4 regions of the Micromonospora citrea genome follow, and region 1 is predicted to be linked to each of the others. Evidence: riboswitches for the same ligand, from Rfam matches in the RefSeq annotation. Region 1 holds a riboswitch; each other region holds the start of a gene.
What was found. A riboswitch is a leader RNA that binds a small molecule or an ion and turns the genes downstream of it on or off. The one in region 1 is predicted to bind cyclic di-AMP.
Positions count from the first base shown of each region.

Region 1 (4,437 bases):
GTCACCAGGTGCGGAGCCGTCGAAGGTGACGGCCCGGTAGTACTCGCCGGGCAGCACGGTGCCGACGGCGTACCGCTGGCCGGCGGAGAGGGTGTACTGCAGCGGCGAGATCGGCTGGTAGGGCACGCCGGCCGGGTAGGCCGCCTGCTCCGGGTACGCCCGGCCGTACACCGGGATGGTGGCCTTGCCGGCCTTCGGGGTCACCACGAAACCGACGGACCACTTCGCGGTCGGCTTCGAGGCGGGGTTGTGGAACCACGCCTTCTGGCCGAGGTACCAGATCGCGGTCCAGTCCCCCTGCACCCCGGCCAGGGCGTACGTCTGGCCGGCCGAGGCCCGGGCCCCGTGGTCGGAGACGTACATGGTGTTCGGGGTGCCGTCGGGCCGCAACGCGATGTCGTTGACCAGCGGCGCGTCGTGGCTCGGCGCGCTGTGCAGGACCACCGCGGAGGAGCCGCGCAGCGGGCACGGCGCCGTGGGCGGGGGCGGGTTCGGCACGCCCGGCGGCTGCCGGTTGCAGCCGGTGAACTGCGGTTGGTTGGTGGCGAAGTCCGGGTCGATGGTGACCAGCCCGGTGCGCGGCGTGCCGGTCGACTTGAACGGCGCCCGGAGCAGGTCGAAGTAGTGCGACCAGTCCCAGTACGGGCCCGGGTCCCAGTGCATGCCGCGCACGGTGGAGGCGACGGTGCCGGGGACGTTGTCGTGCCCGATGATGTGCTGCCGGTCCAGCGGGATGTCGTACTGCGCCGCCAGGTGGCGGACCAGTTTGGCCGAGGTGCGGTACATCGCCTCGGTGTACCAGGTGCCGTGCCCGGCGAAGCCCTCGTGCTCGAGGCCGATGGACTTGGCGTTGACGTACCAGTTGCCGGCGTGCCAGCCGACGTCCTTGGTCTTGATGTGCTGGGCGATGTGGCCGTCCACCGAGCGCAGGGTGTAGTGCCAGCCCACCCGCCGCGGGTCCTTGACCAGGTTGACGCTCGGCCCGAAGTAGCCCTCGGTGTCGTGGATGACGATGTACTCGATCTTCTGCCGGTTGGGCCGGTCGGAGAGGTCGTGGTTGCCGTAGTCCCCCGCGCCGGGGCCGTACTTCTGGTAGGGCGCCGGGATCCACTCGCAGGAGATGGTGTCGGGGCACTCCAGCCCGTCGGGCCGGGCGAGCTTGCGCAGGTTGAGCCGGTCCAGCCAGGAGCGCTGCGGCTGCACCACGCGGGCGGGCAGGCTGACCTGCTGCCCGTCGTCGGTGAGCCGGCTGTCGCCGGTGTTGATGGTGCCGTAGACCTCGTCGGCGAAGGCCGCCGCCGCGTCGGCGTTGTCCGCGCCGGAGTAGCGGGCCACCGCGCCGTACCAGGCCGCCGGGTCGGTGTCGGCGCCGACCGGGGCGCCGATCTCCTTCTGGTACGCGGCCAGCAGCGCCGCCCCGCCCCGGATGTTCGCCGTGACGTCCGTACGCAGCGCCTCCTCGCTCGCGCCGGTCAGCTCGGCGGCGGCGTCGAGGGTCCGCAGCGCGGCCTCGGCGGGAGGCGGATCGGCCGGCGGCTCGTGCGCCTCGGCCAGGGACGGGCGGGAGTCGTCGCCGCGCGGGTCCTCGGTGCCCTCGTCGTGGTGGGTGCCCCCGGACTGGGCGGCGACGTGCTCCGCGTCGGTGAGGTGCATCGGTCCGTAGCCGCCGCTGGTGCTCGGCGTGCCGGCGTTGGTGTCCCAGCGGGACTGCAGGTAGGAGACTCCGAGCAGGACGCTCTCCGGCACGCCGTACTCGGCCGCGGCGGCGGCGTACTGCTGCTGCCGGTCGGTCGTCGGCGCGGCGGCGGCGGATCCGGCGGCGGTGAGCGGCGTCGCCGCCAGGGCGGCCGCGACGGCGGCGGCCAGCAGGACGCGTCTGCTCCTCGATGTCGCTGTCAGGTGCATCAGACCCCCAGGTCGGACGGGCGAATGTGGGGCCACCTTCGCCCCGCCCGGCGCCTCTGGTCAATACCTTTCCATCTGTCACTTCAGAAAGAAGAAAATCTTCGTCGCCGGGGTTGCGCGCTCCCTCGGCCCATGTGAATACGGTGTGTCACGGCGCGACGGGTTGCGAATCGATAACGGCCGTCTCTACTCTGGTCATTCGTCGGGCCGGTGACAGTCCGCCCATCCGGGGTGGTGACGGTCCGACACCGCCGAGTCGCTCCCGAGCGAGCCGGGGACCCAGGTACCCCGGGGTGAATCCGCAGCCTCTGCGGTAGGGCGTCCCCTTCCCGCCCGAACCCGTCAGCTAACCCGGTAGGCGGTACGGGAAGAAGGAGTACGGAGCCCGGTGGCACACCATGCCCCGCGGCCACCGTCGGCACGGTCGGTCCTCGCCGGCCCGACGACGGCTGCGCCGCGCCCACGCTGGTACCGCTGCACCACCGCCCTCGCCGCCCTGGCCGCGTTCGCCGTCGTCCTGACCGGCGGCGCCACGGCGGCCCACGCCGAACCGACGGTCGCCGAGATCGAGCGCCAGATCGACGAGGACTGGAACAAGCTCGAACCGATCATCGAACGGCACAACGCCACCCGTCAGGACCTGGCCGCCAAGCGCCGGCAGGCCGACGCGCTCGCCAGGCAGATCGCGCCGCTCCAGGAGCAGGTCGACCAGGCGATGGAGAAGGTCAACGCGCTGGCCGTCCGCGCCTACAAGGGTGAGAACGTCTCCGCCGTCAACGCCCTGCTGGGCAGCCGCTCGCCGGACCAGATGGTCGGCCAGCTCGAACTGCTCGACCGGTTCGCCCAGCACCAGCAGCAGGACGTGCGGCAGGTCGCCGAGTTGCGCGACCGGCTGGCCGCGAAGAAGGGGCCGCTGGACGAGATGGTCGCCCAGCTCGGCCGGACCGAGGCCCAGCTCGCCGCGAAGAAGAAGCAGATCAACGCCGAGATCGACCGGTTGCAGAAGCTGCGGCTACGGATCTACGGCAGCGGCGGGGGCGGCCCGCTGCGCCCCGCCCCCTGCCCGGCCAGCTATCCGGGCGGCGGGGCCGGCACGGCGGTGAAGTTCGCCTGCGCCCAGATCGGCAAGCCCTACGTCTGGGGCGCCGAGGGGCCGAACTCGTACGACTGCTCAGGTCTGATGCTCGCCGCCTGGGCGAAGGCCGGGATCTCGCTGCCGCACAACGCCGCGCAGCAGCGCCGGGTCACCGCGACCGTCAGCCGGGGCGAGCTGCGCCCGGGTGACCTGGTCTTCTACTACAGCGACCTGCACCACGTCGGCATGTACGTCGGCGGGGGCTGGGTGGTGCACGCCTCCCGGGCCGGGGTGCCGGTGAAGATGAAGAAGGTCGACGACGGCCCGATCCACAGCTACGGCCGCCCCGCCTGACGTACGCGCGGAGGGCTCCCGTCCGGCGGGGGCCCTCCGCCCGTGCCCGAGGGGTGGGGTCAGCGGGTCGGCCAGGTGCGCCAGTGCTGCCAGGAGCGGCTGGGCGTCGGGCCGCGCTGCCCCTGGTAGCGCGAGCCGTAGACCGCCGAGCCGTACGGGTGCTCGGCCGGCGACGAGAGCCGGAAGATGCAGAGCTGGCCGATCTTCATGCCGGGCCAGAGGGTGATGGGCAGGTTGGCCACGTTGGACAGTTCGAGCGTCACGTGGCCGGAGAAGCCGGGGTCGATGAAGCCCGCGGTGGAGTGGGTCAGCAGGCCGAGCCGGCCCAGGCTCGACTTGCCCTCCAGCCGCCCGGCGAGCTGGTCGCCGAGGGAGATGACCTCCAGCGTCGAGGCGAGCACGAACTCGCCCGGGTGCAGCACGAACGGCTCGCCCTCGGGCACCTCGACCATCGACGTCAGGTCGTCCTGCTGGATCGCCGGGTCGATGTGGGTGTAGAGATGGTTGTTGAAGACCCGGAAGAGCTTGTCGAGGCGTACGTCGATGCTGGACGGCTGCACCAGGGTCGGCTCGAAGGGCTCCAGCGCGAGCGTGCCCGCCTTGATCTCGGAGACCAGGTCGCGGTCGGAGAGCAGCATCGGAACACCATAGCGAGCGATGTGCGTGACCTGCGTGTCGGACTACCTGTTCGTACACGTGTTCGATAGAATGTCGGCATGGCTTCCTGGTCCGAATTCGCCGCCGACGAGCCCCGCCTCGCCGACGGGATCCGCTCCCTCATGCAGCAGTACGGGCCGGGCTTCGGCTATCTGGCCACCGTCCGCGCCGACGGCGGCCCCCGGGTCCACCCGGTCTCCCCGGTGATCACCGACGAGGGTCTCTTCTGCTTCGTGGTCGACTCGCCGAAGCGGCGCGACCTGGAGCGCGACGGCCGTTACGCCCTGCACTCGTTCCCGCCGGAGGAGAGCGACGACGAGGCCTACGTGGCCGGCCACGCCCGGCCGGTGACCGACCCGGCCCGGGTGGCCCGGCTGGCCCGCACCCACCGCGCCACGCCGCTTGTCGACTGGCGGCTGTTCGAGTTCACCGTCGACGTGGCGATG
Region 1 is NZ_FMHZ01000002.1:3,414,858-3,419,294, reverse strand. Features, by position in the region: gene GA0070606_RS15670 (N-acetylmuramoyl-L-alanine amidase) at 1-1,905, opposite strand, end outside; cyclic di-AMP (ydaO/yuaA leader) riboswitch at 2,145-2,281, shown strand; gene GA0070606_RS15665 (C40 family peptidase) at 2,294-3,334, shown strand; gene dcd (dCTP deaminase) at 3,394-3,972, opposite strand; gene GA0070606_RS15655 (pyridoxamine 5'-phosphate oxidase family protein) at 4,051-4,437, shown strand, end outside.

Region 2 (4,437 bases), 540 kb from region 1:
CCGGACCACGACCAGGGGTTCTGGGACGAGCAGGCCCGCCAGCTCGGGCCGCGTCAGCCCGCGGCCTCAGGTGTGTCGGAGCCCTCTGCGTCGTCGTCCGCGAAGAGGGCCAGCAGCGCGCCGACCTGTCGGTCCGCCTCGGCGGGGTGCCGGAACCGCCCGGCCGGGTTGAGCGTGTACTCGTTGCGTCGGCCCACCCGGGTGCGGTGCAGGTAACCGCCGGCCTCCAGGTCCGCGACGATCGCCTGGGCGGCGCGTTCGGTGACGCCCACCTCGTCCGCGACGTCGCGCAGCCGGGCGGTGGGGTTACGGGCGATGGCGAGCAGCACGTGACCGTGGTTGGTGAGGAACGTCCAGTTCCGGGTGCTCCCGTTCTCCCCTGTCGTCGCCATGTGGCCATCGTATGGCGCACCCTTCGGGTCTTCCGCCAGGCCCTCGCCCCGTCCCCGCCGGGTGCCGACAAACATATGAAGCACATATCACGCATCCCTTGACGTACCTTCGGGTGCGTGTGAACGTGGGGGCAGCCCGCGCCCAGCGTCGGCCGGGATGACCAGGTCTTTCGCGTAAAGGGCGAGGTGAGGGAGATGAGCCGTCCCGGATCCCCCGGCACTCAGCCGGGCCCGGAACAGGATTCCGCGCAGCCGGCCACGGCAGCCGCCGCTGCCGTACGGGCCGCGTCGGCCACCCCGGCCGACCCCGCGCAGGCGCTCGCCGAGCTGCACGCCGGCAACCGGAGGTTCGTGACCGGCGCCCCGCACCACCCCAACCAGGACGCCGGGCACCGCGCCGCGGTGGCCGACGGGCAGCACCCGTTCGCGGTCATCGTCGGCTGCTCCGACTCCCGGCTCGCCGCCGAGATCATCTTCGATCGCGGCCTCGGCGACCTCTTCGTCGTCCGCACCGCCGGGCACACGGTCGGGCCCGAGGTGCTGGGCAGCGTGGAGTACGCGGTGACGATCCTGGGCACGCCGCTGGTGGTGGTGCTCGGGCACGACTCCTGCGGGGCCGTCCAGGCCGCCCGTGCCGCGGACGCCACCGGCACCCCTCCGCCGGGGCACCTGCCGGCCGTGGTCGACGCCGTGGTGCCCAGCCTGCGCCGCGCCGCGGCCGAGGGGGTGGACGACATCGACCGCATCGTCGACATCCACATCGGGTGCACCGTCGAGGCGATGCTGGACCGTTCGGCCGTGCTCGCCGCCGAGGTGGCCGCCGGGCGGTGCGCCGTGGTCGGCATGTCCTACCGGCTGGCCGCCGGTGAGGCGCGGGTGGTGGCCTCCGTGCCGGCCCACCTGGACGCGGTCGACGGGGCGCGGGCCGCCACCGACGGCGCTCACGCGCCGGCCGCCGCTGCCGCCGTCGCCTGACCCGCTCCCGCACGAAGCGACAGGGCCGCCCCGCGGACGCGGGGCGGCCCTGTGTCGTACGGCGTCAGAGCAGTGACACGTGCACGTGGTCCGTGTGGTTCGACGGGCCGCTGTACGACTTCCAGCCGGTCGCCGGGAACCAGATCTGCCGGTTCCAGATCACGTAGTAGATGCCGAGTCGGTCGGCGTTCCGCACCAGGAACGCGGTCAGGTTGTTGCCGTACATGTAGGTGTCGTCGTTGTGCCAGGGGGAGAAGCCGCTCCGCTGCAACGACCAGTCGCAGGCCCGGCCCTTCGGATGCTCGTACGGCCCGCCGGAGCGGTAACAGCCGACGAACCGGTTGAACCCGGCCCGCTTCACCTCCTTGTACATGTGCAGGGTGCGCGCCGTGATGCAGCCGGAGGTCGTGGGGTCGTCCTCCGTGCACGACAGGGGCTTCCAGTCACCGTCGGCGGTACGCCCCGGCGCGATCCGGGCCACCGGCGACGTGGCGACCACCTTGCCGCCGGTCAGCCCTCTGCCGCCGACCAGCGCGAGAGCCTTCTCCGCCTCGCGCTTGCCGCGGGCCATCTCGTTGGTCAGCTTCTGCTGCTCGCGGACCTCGGCGTCGAGGGCCAGCTTGGCCTGCTCGGCGCGGTTCTTGACCGCGTTGACCTCGGCGAGCTTCTTGGAGTTGACCAGGTTCAGCTCGTCGAGCGCGGCGGCGCGTCGGACGAACGAGTCGGGGCTGGCGGTGTCCAGCAGCATCGACACCGCGCCGATGCGCCCCGTCCGGTAGGACTGGGCGGCGATCTGGCTCACCTGGGGGGCCAGCGCCGCCAGTTCGGCCTGCGCCCGGTCGACCTCCAGGGCCAGCTCGAGCTGGCGCTTCTTCGACTTCGCCAGCTTCGACTTGGCCTGGACGTAGCTGCGGTTCCGCGACTCGATCAGGTCGTTGAGCAGTTTGGGCTCGTCGTCTCCGTGTCCGGAGGGCTGGGGCGGTGAGGTGGGTTCGGCCGCCGCCGGGAGGGGTCCGGCGAAGACGGCCAGGGCGGCGATCACGGCCACCACAGGCGTCAACCAGCGGCGTAGGGGTGCCGTCACAGTGTTCCCTTCCGTCGACCGCCGACCGGGTTAGCTGACGGGTTCGGGGCGGAAGTGGCCCCTACCGCTGTCGCGGATTCACCCCACGTACCTGGGTCCCCGGCTCGCCTGGTGGCGATTGGGCGGCGGCACCGCAGGCGCCGCTGCGCGCCTTCGGCGGTGACCGGCAGCGAGGTTACCCGACAGCCCTCCCGGGGATCTACGTCCCTAAGCCGACTAAATGCGTTATTTCGTAAGGGCGGAGGGTGACCAGTGACGCGTTTATCAGGCGAGGGGTCCTGATCCGTCACGCTGAGGAGTGTCACCATGCGGTGTCCGTGCTCCCGTCTCGGTCGGGCCACCCGGAGGGGGCGGCGGAGGGGGCGTTGCCGGCGCGCGGCCCGCTGAGGGCCTCGAGCGCCTCGGAGCGGTCGGCCGCCGGCCGGGGAGCCGGCGGGGTCGGGGAGGCGCCGTCGTCGGCGGACCCGCCGGCGCGCCGGCCCGCCGTGGTCACCAGGGCCGCGAGGCCGGTGGTCAGCGGCACGGCGGCGATCAGGCCCAGGGTGGCGACCGCGCTGCGGACGATCTCCTGGGCCAGGAACTCGCTGGTCAGGATCTGGGTCACCGCCCGGGAGTCGGCGGTCAGCAGGAGCAGCACCGGCAGCGAGGCGCCGGCGTACGCCAGCACGATGGTGTTGACCGTCGAGGCGATGTGGGCGCGACCGACCCGCGTCGCCGCCCGGTAGAGCTGCGCCCGGGACAGCCCGGGGTTGGCGTGCGCCAGCTCGCTGACCGTCGCGGCCTGGGTCACCGTGACGTCGTCGAGCACACCGAGGGAGCCGATGATGATCCCGGCGAGCAGCAGGCCGTGCAGGTCGACGTCGGCCTGGAACATCGACAGCGTGGTGGCGTCCTCGGTGCCGAAGCCGGTCAGGTGGGTCGCCGCGGTGGCGATCGTGCCGAGGAGCCCGGTCAGCACCAGGCTGCCGAGCGTGCCGAGCACGGCGACCGAGGTCTGTGCCGTCACCCCGTGCGTCAGGTAGAGCACCACGAACATGATCAGTGCCGCGCCGACGACCGCGACCAGCAGCGGCGAGCGGCCGGCGCTGATGCCGGGCAGCACGAAGGTGAGCAGGATGGCGAAGCTCGCCGCCAGGCCGGCCAGCGCGGCTAGCCCGCGCCAGCGCCCGAACGCGACGATCGCCGCGGCGAAGAGCGCCACCAGCCAGAGCAACGGCTCGCCGCGCTGGTGCTCGGCGATGTTGTAGGTGCTCACCGAAGGGTCGGCGGGGTCGGTGAGCTGGACCAGGACGATCTCGTCGCCGACCGCGACCTTCGGCGCGCCGGGCCCGGCCGGCACCGGCGTCTCCACCTGCTGCCCGGCGTCGGGGCCGTCGTCCACCCGCACCGTGACGGTGCCACAGGGGCCCGCCGCCGCGCCCGGGGCCCCCTCCGGGACCTCGGGAGCGGGTGGACACGGCTCGGTCACCACCCGCGTCACCGTGCCGTGGTGGCGGGGCGGGTCGGTGCCGGGCGCCGCCTCGGGGGCGTCCCACGGCCAGAGCGCCAGGGCCGCGATCAGGGTGGCGACGAAGAGGGGCACCACCGTCGCGACGAGGATCCGTCGCACCCCGGGCGGGGCGGACGGTGCGGGACGGGTGTGGTCGGCGCCCATCGAGTGTCTCCCAACGATTCCAGGGCGGGTTACGTGCCGGCGTGCCGGTCGGTTCAGCGTCCCCGGCCGATCGCCGCGCCGGATCTCTCCGGCGTGGCGGAGCGGTCACGCACCGCGCTCGCCCGGCGCGTACGGGACCGGGCGGTGGGTGCCGCCGCCGGACCCGGGAGCCGACGCGGGCGGTGCGGATTTCGGAGGGCCACCGGCCGAATGGTAGCCATCCCGACATCCGGACGCAGGTCGTGAGGGCTGATGTCGGGGCGTGGACGCCGCCGGAAACGCCGGTCGCCCCGGAGCCGGGGGCCGCGGAGGGCTAGCGTGGGGGTGTGCGG
Region 2 is NZ_FMHZ01000002.1:2,874,820-2,879,256, reverse strand. Features, by position in the region: gene GA0070606_RS13190 (helix-turn-helix transcriptional regulator) at 54-392, opposite strand; gene GA0070606_RS13185 (carbonic anhydrase) at 588-1,367, shown strand; gene GA0070606_RS13180 (coiled-coil domain-containing protein) at 1,432-2,451, opposite strand; cyclic di-AMP (ydaO/yuaA leader) riboswitch at 2,456-2,586, opposite strand; gene GA0070606_RS13175 (YibE/F family protein) at 2,753-4,105, opposite strand; gene GA0070606_RS13170 (hypothetical protein) at 4,432-4,437, shown strand, end outside.
Region 2: linked by a shared signal. The riboswitch ahead of GA0070606_RS13180 (coiled-coil domain-containing protein) and the one ahead of GA0070606_RS15665 (C40 family peptidase) in region 1 are both predicted to bind cyclic di-AMP.

Region 3 (4,437 bases), 2.0 Mb from region 1:
AGGACCGCCTCCGGGTCCTCGACGTGGGCGTTGTGGCCCAGGCCGGGCAGGGTGGCGACCGGGACGCCCAGCTCCTTCAGCTGGGCGTCGGTGACCATGGGGTCGTGCTCGCCGCGGGCCAGCAGCACCGGCACGTCGGTCGCCGCCAGCAGGGCGGGCAGGTTCGGCTCGCCCACCCCGAACGCCGCCGGGTCCATCGCCAGCCGCCAGCGGCCGTCGACCTGCCGCAGCCCGGCCTCGACCACCGGGTGGTCCGGCGCGAAGAGGCCCGTCAGGCCGGCCACCCGCAGGTAGCGGCGGGCCGCCTCGTCCCGGCCGGCGAACCAGGTCACCGGGCGGCCGGCCAGCTCACCGGCCCTGGCCAGCTCGGCCGGGGACCAGACGGCCTTGATGCCGAGCCCGACCACGGCGTCGACCGGCAGCCCCGCGTCGCGGGCGGCCAGCGCCAGCCCGACCACGCCGCCGAGGGAGTGCCCCAGCACGACGAGCCGGTCGCCCACCGTGAGCCCCGCGGCGAGCCGGTCGGCCAGCCCGGCGAACGAGTACGACGGCAACGGCGGCGACCACCCGTGGCCGGCGAGGTCGGGCGCCAGCCACCGGCCCGGCCACCGGCGCTCCAGCAGCGGCGCCGAGGGCAGCCACACGTCGCCGGTCGCGCCCATGCCGTGCAGCAGCAGGAGGACCCGCCGACCGTCCCGGTCACCCGATTCATCGACCATGGCCCGCAGTGTGCCACCCGCCGGCCGCCCCGGCGAGGGCCGTGACCCGGAGACGACATCGGGCGCCGGCCCCCGGGTGGGGAGCCGACGCCCGACGAGTGTCGCTCAGGCGGAGTAGCCGCGGGTGGCGGCCCAGTTCGCCAGGGCGATGGTGGACATCCAGTACGAGGCGGTGGCCGGGTTCGCCGAGTCGGCGATCTTCACCAGCCGTCCCTCGTCCTGGTAGCCCACGACGGCGATGTAGTGGCCGCCGGGGAACGAGTGCCAGCCGCCGTCGGTGTCCGTGGCGCTGCCGGCGACGTTCACCACGACGCCCCGGCCGGCGGCGATGGCGGCGACGACGTCGGCCTGGAGCCGGTCCGTCTGCGCCGGGGTCGCGGCGCTGCCCGGGATCATCCGCGTCCGGTACGGGTCGCCCTTCACCGTCGCGTTCAGCACCCGGGTGGTGTCGTCGGCGGAGTCGGTGCCCATCTCGTCGGTGCCCAGCTGGGCGCCGAGGGCGTCCTGGCTGCGCGCGACACCGGCGGCGCTGAGGGCGTGCCGGACGGCGGCGGGACCGCAGTTGTAGAAGGTCGTCTGGGCCTGGTAGTCGTAGTCCAGGGTCTTGGACTTCGGCGGCTTCGGCGACTCCGCCTTCCGGGTCAGGTCCGGGTCCGGCCTGGCGCTGGTGGCGCTCGCCGAGGGAACGGCGCTGGACGCGGCCGGGGCGGCGGTCGACGGGACGGCCGCGACGCGGTCCTCGCCGCGCGAGGCGGCGGCGACGCGCTGCTCGGTCACGGCCACCGGGGCCTGCGCGGCGGCCGGCGAGGCGTCGGTCTCGGCCAGCAGCGCGCCGGTGCCGGACGCCAGCACGAGCGCGGCGGCCGACGCGGCGGCCACCTGGTAGGGACGCTCGGACGTCAGGCGGCGGAGCTGTCGCTTGAGGTGGTGCTTCATGGTTTCCTCCACGGGCTCGGGGGGTGAGCGGCCGTCGGTCCCTCTCCGCAGGAGGAACCGACCGCGCGGACGGCGTCCGGCGGTGGTGGACCACTCAGGGGATGTGCCCGGGATGCCGGGCGACGGGCGGTGACCGGTGGGTCAGCTCGCGGCGTACGGCCGGGCGAGCGCGGGCACCGCGGCGCCGTGGAGGCGGCGGCGGGGGGTGGCTGGGTGCTGCACGAGGATGGAACTCCTTCCGACACCGCCGACCGGGTTAGCTGACGGATTCGGGCGGGAAGAACGCCCTACCGCGGGCCGTGGCCCGCGGATTCACCCCGATGTTGCAGTGGGTCCCCGGCTCGTCTCTGCACGATTAGGCGGGTCGGCGCGGCGTCGCCTCTTGCGAACGGGTACCGCACCGGACGCGCCGACACTACTGGCCGGTCGGCGGCCTGCCAACCCGCTCTCACCTGCCTAAACCTTGATCGTGCGACATTTTTTGCGGGCAGTCCGACACTGACGTGACTCAATGGGACGACCGTTTCCACGCGCGCCTTCGGGCCACAACCGGACGAGCGGCAGCCATCGACGCCGAATCGCCGGCGAAAATCGGCCGGACCGCGCCGCATGACCGGTTCGGCGGCGCTGTGACCGGCGTCACCGAAATGCCGTCGCGTTCAGCCCGCGCGGGCGGGCCGCCAGCGCGCGGCGGGCGCGGGACGATGCGCGGTGGCCGCCGTGCGGGCGGCCGGGAGCCGGCCCGGCCGGAGCCGGCCCGCCGCGGCGTACGCCTCCGCGGCGAGGGCGCGGGCCGCCTCGGCGGCCAGGTCGGCGTCCCGCCACGCGAGGCGCTCCCGCTCGGCGGCGGCCCGGTAGCCGGCCCGCTTCGCGTCGCGTACCGCCCGGGCCAGGACGATCTCCTGCTCCGCCGGATGACGTCGGGGATCCCAGCCCGCCCGGTGACCGAACACGTCGCTGAGTTGCCGGGCGGTCAGGTCGCCGCGCCAGTGGGCGGCCATCGCCGCGTGGTGCAGCCAGCGCTCCCGGGCGGCGTACTCGGCGGGCGTGCGCGGGGTGCGCGGAGACGGCAGGAGGGCGGCCCCGGTGAACCGGCGGGCGGCCGTCTCCGCCTCGTCGTACGCCTGCCACGCGCGGCCGACCGCCTCCTGCGCGGCGAGCCAGTCGGCCCGCAGCCGGCGCGCGGTACGGGCGGCGCGGTCCGCCGCGACGGCCACCTCCTCGGCGTAGCGGCGCAGGTCGGCCGCCTCGGCCGCCGGGTCGTCGGCGGGCGGGGCGGCCGGCTCTTCGGCGGGTGGGACCCGCTCCGGGCGGGCGACCAGGACGGCGAGCAGGGTCAGGGCCAGCAGGAGCAGGGCGGACCAGATGGCGGCGGCCCGCGGCACCTCGATCAGGAACTGGTAGAGGACGGTCTCCATGGTCGGCACCTCACGGGTAGCGAGTGCGGCAGCGGGGCACCCGGCGGAAGCGTCGACGCCACGGCGGGCCCGACGGGTGCGGATGGTGGAGAGCGAAGGAAGGGCACCTTGCTGACGCCTGAGGTGGAGCGGGGGCCCTTGCCGACGCGTGGGGGCGGACACGTCCCGGGGCCGTCGTCGGCCCTGCCGGGGGGGGTGCGGCTCAGCCGCGCGGCGGGGCGCGGGGGCCGGCGGTGCCCGGGGCGCGCGCGGCGGGCGCGGGGGCCGGTCCGACGGCGACGGTCGCGGCCGCCGGACCCGGGTCGGCCGCGGGGGCGAGGGGGGCGGGGCCGGCAGCGGCCCGCTCGTCGGCGCCCCCGGCCCCGTCGGCGTTCCCGGCCCCGTCGGCGTTCCCGGCCCCGTCGTCGTCGACCTCGGGGAAGCCCGGCAGGCCGACGGCGGCCGTCGGAGCGAGGCCCGCCCCGGCCGGGGGCACCGCCACGGCGGCCACCGAAGGCACCGTGACGGTGGTGGGGGTCAGCCCCGCAGAGGCAGAGGCGGCGGCGGGTAGCGCCCCCGCGCCGACGGCGAACGCGACCGCGACGGCGAGCCCGGTCAGCAGCCGCGCGGCCCACCGCGCCACCCACCACAGGGGACAGGTGAGCACGACGGGCAGCACGCGACCACGCTACCGCCGACGCCGCCGGTCCGCATCGCCGCCGGGCGTGTCGCCGCGGACCGCACCGACCAGGGTGGACCGGTGCTCGCGCCGCCCGCGCGAGCACCGGGCCCGTGGCCGCCGGTCGGGTGACCGGGCTGGTTGAGCCAGGTCGCCGCCAGTACGCCTGACCGCTACCAGGGCACCGGGCCGTCCTCGGCGAAGAACCCGCCCGTCGACCCGTCCGCGCCGAGGGTGGCCAGGCGCACCAGGACCGCGGCGCCCTGCGCGACGGTGAGGACCCCGGTGTGGTTGTTGCTGTCCGTGTCGACGAAGCCGGGGACCATGCCCTACTCGTGGCGTCCGGTGCGGCGCTGATGGTTCGTGCCGCGTCTGTTCGGAACATGGAGATGCCGGCGATCCGATCCTCGTGACACCTCGGCGGTGTGGCCCACGCCACCGGTCACGGCTGTCACGGAACGAGAGGGACCGGCGTCCTGTGCCTCGGCCGCCGGGTGGCCTAGTATGCCGTGACCTGGCGGTGACGAGAGGCGAGGCGAATGCACCAGCGGATCCTGATGCGGGCGAAGAAGGGCCCCTTCGACGTCTACTCCGCCGAGGAGTCGCACGAAGCGAACTGGATCGGCGAGAACAACGGCAACCTCGTCTTCAGCCACGCCGCGCACAAGCTGCTGCAGACCGCCACCGCCGAGATCACCCCGACCGA
Region 3 is NZ_FMHZ01000002.1:1,425,464-1,429,900, forward strand. Features, by position in the region: gene GA0070606_RS06655 (alpha/beta fold hydrolase) at 1-719, opposite strand, end outside; gene GA0070606_RS06660 (C39 family peptidase) at 825-1,667, opposite strand; cyclic di-AMP (ydaO/yuaA leader) riboswitch at 1,886-2,027, opposite strand; gene GA0070606_RS06665 (hypothetical protein) at 2,315-3,073, opposite strand; gene GA0070606_RS06670 (hypothetical protein) at 3,276-3,731, opposite strand; gene GA0070606_RS06675 (Rossmann-fold NAD(P)-binding domain-containing protein) at 3,905-4,057, opposite strand; gene GA0070606_RS06680 (polysaccharide pyruvyl transferase family protein) at 4,271-4,437, shown strand, end outside.
Region 3: linked by a shared signal. The riboswitch ahead of GA0070606_RS06660 (C39 family peptidase) and the one ahead of GA0070606_RS15665 (C40 family peptidase) in region 1 are both predicted to bind cyclic di-AMP.

Region 4 (4,437 bases), 1.7 Mb from region 1:
TGCCCACCGCCGTGCGCTCCACCGGCGTCCACCCGGTCGAACTGGTGGTGCCGGCGGCGGAGCTGGAGACCGCGGTGGTGGAGGCGGCCACGGCGCTGCTCGCCGAGGTGGAGGGCACGGTCGGCGTGATCACCCCGGTGCCCCGCCAGGACGAGGTGGCGGGGTGGCTGGGCGGGCTGGGGGCGCCGCGCCTGCAGGTGGTGACCAGCCTGGAGGCCAAGGGCATGGAGTACGACGGGGTGGTCCTCGTCGCGCCGGGCGAGATCCGGGCGGACCCGGGCTCCGGCGTGCGGACGCTCTACGTCGCGCTGTCCCGGGCCACCCAGCGGCTGACCACCGTCGACCCGGTCGGCTGAGGGGTCGGCCGGCCGGCCAGTCACTTGCACATATTGCGATGTGAGCATAGTTTGGACGCGGATCCGGACGAGTGACGGAGGGTGGGCGCGTGGGCGCAGGTCATGACCACCACCACGGGTCGGTCGCGAACGCCGCGCACCGCCACCGGGGCCGGCTCTGGGCCGCCTTCGGGCTGCTCGGCGCCCTGATGGTGGTGGAGGCGGCAGCCGCCTTCCGCACCGGCTCGCTGGCCCTGCTCAGCGACGCCGGGCACATGTTCACCGACGTGCTCGGCATCGGCATGGCGCTCGCCGCGATCACCGCCACCCGGCGGGCCGACGCGGACCCGCAGCGCACCTTCGGGCTCTACCGGCTGGAGGTGCTGGCCGCCCTCGCCAACGCCGTGCTGCTCTCCGGCGTCGCGGTCTACGTGGTCGTCGAGGCGGTACGCCGGTTCGGCGACCCGCCGGCGGTGCTCGCCGGCCCGATGCTCGCCGTGGCCGTGCTCGGCCTGCTCGCCAACGTGGCGGCCTTCGCCCTGCTGCGCTCCGGCGCCAGGGAGAGCATCAACCTGCGGGGCGCGTACCTGGAGGTGCTGGGAGACCTGCTGGGGTCACTCGGCGTGATCGGCGCGGCCCTGCTGATCTCCGTCACCGACTGGTGGTGGGCCGACCCGGTGGTCGCCGTGGCGATCGGGGCGTTCATCCTGCCCCGCACCTGGCGCCTCGGCCGCGCCGCGCTGCGCATCCTGGTGCAGGCCGCCCCGGAGCACCTCGAGGTCACCAAGGTGCACGACCGACTGGCCGCCGTTCCCGGCGTCGCCGAGGTGCACGACCTGCACGTCTGGACGTTGACCTCCGGGATGGAGGTGGCCTCGGCCCACCTGACCACCGAGCCTGGCGCGGAGGTGGGCGCGGTGCTCAGCGCGGCCCGGACGGCCCTGCACGACGACTTCCAGATCGAGCACGCCACGTTGCAGATCGAGCCGGGAGCATCGCCCGGGGCCTGCGGGTCGGTTGAGTGGTAATGAGCACAACCTTAAATCTGGGAGAGTATTGTCGACTTATGTCGGATTTGACGGTAAGCGGACAGGCACCCACGGTAACGCCCGCTGCACCAGTCACACCGGCACCGGTAGGCTCGGACCCGGCCCTCGCCAGGCGGCACCCACCGGTGCCGGCGACGGCCGCCGCCTAATCGCCCGGCGGGGCGAACCGGGGAACCATGTTCGTGGGGTGCATCCGCGTCAGCGGTAGGGATCTTCCGTCCCGAACCCGTCAGCTAACCCGGTCGGCGGCTGACGGAAGGACACGTGTATGCCAGTGATGGCACCTGTACGACGACGCGCCGCCCGGATGGCGGCCCTGATCGCCGCGACGCTCGCCCTCGGCGCCGCGGTCGCCCCGGTCACCGCCTCCCCCGCGGCGGCCACCCCCCGCGCCGGCCTGCCGGCCGCGGCGCCCGGACAGGACGCGGAGGGCGGCACGCCCGCCCTGCGGGCCCAACTGGAGGCCGCCAGCAAGGGCTACCTCGACGCCAAGCGGGCCCTCGACACCTCGGTCAAGCGGCAGAAGCAGCTCACCGCGCAGCTCAAGACGACCGAGACCGAGCTCGCCGAGCGGTCGGAGAAGGTCGGCGAGATCGCCGGGCTGGCCTATCGCACCGGCCGGCTCGGCGCCGCGTCCGCGCTGCTCAACAGCAACTCGCCGGACGGCTTCATGGATCGGGCCGCCGCCCTCGACGCGGTGGCCGCCAACGAGGACCGCGCGCTGCGCGAACTCCAGGAGACCCGCGACACGGCCGTCCGCACCAAGCTCGCGCTCGACGGCGAGATCCGCGAGCAGCGCAAGCAGGTCACGCTGATGGCCAAGCGCAAGGAGCAGGCCGAGCGGGCGCTGACGGTGGCCAACCGGCAGCAGTCCGGCGGGAGCGGCGGCGCGCCGCGCGGCACCTCGACCGCGACGGCGAAGCCGGCGCCGCGCAACTCCGACGGCTCCTGGCCGTCCGAGTCGTGCAGCGTCAACGACCCCACCCCCGCCAACGGCTGCATCACCCCGCGCACCCTGCACGCGCTCAACCAGGCCAAGGCGGCCGGCTTCACCCGCTACGTCTCCTGCTACCGCCCCGGCGGTTCCGGGGAGCACCCGAAGGGCCGGGCCTGCGACTTCGCCGCGCAGAAGAGCGGGTTCGGCGGCGACGCCACGGGCGGCGACCGGACGTACGGCAACAACCTGGCGACGTACTTCGTGAAGAACGCCGACCGGCTCGCCGTGCTCTACGTGATCTGGTACAGGCAGATCTGGCTGCCCAGCAGCGGGTGGAAGTCGTACAGCGGCGCCAACGGCGACCCGTCCAGCGACCACACCAACCACGTGCACCTGTCGGTCTACTGACGCACCCGGCCCCGGTGACCCGCCCGTCGGGTCGCCGGGGCCGCGCCGCGCGTACGGCCGGTCCCCCCGGCCCGGGCCGGGCGCCCGGCTGTTCCGTCCGGGCTGCCCGAGCGTCCCGGGCCGGGCGGCCCGGTGGCGTGCCGTCAGTCGGGCGGGCGGCGGTCCAGGGCGGCACCGAGCCGGGCGGCCAGCCCCAGGTGCGCGGCGCGCGCCTGGCGGAAGGCGTAGCCGAAGAGCGGCGCGGGCGCCTCGAGGGTGATCTCGACCTCTATCCGGACGACGCCGTCCGGCTCGGCGCGCAGCCGGGTCCGGTTGCGCACGGTGGTGGCCGGCCACTGCCGCGCCACGGTGACGATCTCGTCGGGCCCGTCGGCCAGGACGTCGGCCCGGTAGGTGACCGGCAGGCGCAGCGGCCCCGCGGCCAGCCGGTCGGTGATGAGATAGCTCGCCCGCGCGCCGGGTCGGGGCGGCGCCACCCGGCGGACCCGGACGATCAGCGGGTGCAGTTCCTCCTGTCGGGCCGGGTCCGCTAGCAGGCCGGCGGCCTCGGCCGGCGAGCAGCGCGCCTGGACGGTGTAGCTGAAGGAACCTCGCCTGAGCACCCGGCCTCCCCACCGTCGCCGACGCCGTCGCCCGATCGTCGCGCACGCGCGGCACCGTGGCAACGGCGCGCCGGCACCCGCGCGGATGTCGACCGCTCACCCACCTCTGCGACTACCGTCGGCTGCTGACAGGTCACGACGCGTGTCGGTCGACGGAGGGCGGGAGCATGAACGGGTACGACGGATGAGCGGGCACGTGATGGTCTTCGCGCCCACGCCCCGGCTGACGGTGACCGTCGACCAGCCCAGCGACGCCCCGGAGCTGCACCTGCACCCCGGCGGCCAGGGCGTCTGGCAGGCCCGGATGGTGATGTCGCTCGGCGTCGACGTGGTCCTCTGCACCGCCCTGGGCGGCGAGATCGGCCAGGTGCTGGAGCCACTGCTGGTCAGCGAGGGGGTCGACCTCAAGGTGGTGCTGCGGGACTCGGGCAGCGGCGGGTACGTGCACGACCGGCGCGAGGGGTCCCGGCGGGAGGTCGTGGACGTGCCGGGCCAACCGCTCAGCCGGCACGAGTTGGACGAGCTCTACAACCTGGCGCTCGGCGAAGGGCTGCGCGCCCCGGTCAGCGTGCTGAGCGGGCCGAACGAGCCCTCGCTGGTGCCCGCCGACCTCTACCGGCGCTTCGCCGCCGACCTCGGCGCCAACGGCGGCCGGGTGGTGGTCGACCTGGCCGGCGAGCACCTCACCGCGGTGCTGGACAGCGGCGTCTTCTTCCTCAAGGTCAGCCACGAGGAGCTGATCGCTGACGGTCGGGCCGCCGGCGACGACGAGGAGCAGCTCACCCGGGCGATGTACGACCTGCACGCGGGCGGCGCCGAGAACGTCGTGGTGAGCCGGGCCGACGAGCCGGCGCTGGCCCTGGTCGACGGCGAGGTGTTCGAGGTGGAGATGCCCCGCCTGCAGGCCGCCGACCCGCGCGGGGCGGGCGACTCGATGACGGCCGGGGTGGCCGCCGTGGTCGCCCGGGGCGGCGACGTGCGCACCGCGATCCGGACCGGGGCGGCGGCCGGCGCGCTGAACGTGACCCGGCACGGCCTGGGCACCGGCCGGCTCGACTCGATCACCGGCCTGGTCGACCGGGTGCGGCTCGTGCCGGCCGGCAGCC
Region 4 is NZ_FMHZ01000002.1:5,138,335-5,142,771, reverse strand. Features, by position in the region: gene GA0070606_RS23585 (HelD family protein) at 1-356, shown strand, start outside; gene GA0070606_RS23580 (cation diffusion facilitator family transporter) at 446-1,363, shown strand; cyclic di-AMP (ydaO/yuaA leader) riboswitch at 1,517-1,648, shown strand; gene GA0070606_RS23575 (coiled-coil domain-containing protein) at 1,662-2,729, shown strand; gene GA0070606_RS23570 (SRPBCC family protein) at 2,873-3,331, opposite strand; gene GA0070606_RS23565 (1-phosphofructokinase family hexose kinase) at 3,516-4,437, shown strand, end outside.
Region 4: linked by a shared signal. The riboswitch ahead of GA0070606_RS23575 (coiled-coil domain-containing protein) and the one ahead of GA0070606_RS15665 (C40 family peptidase) in region 1 are both predicted to bind cyclic di-AMP.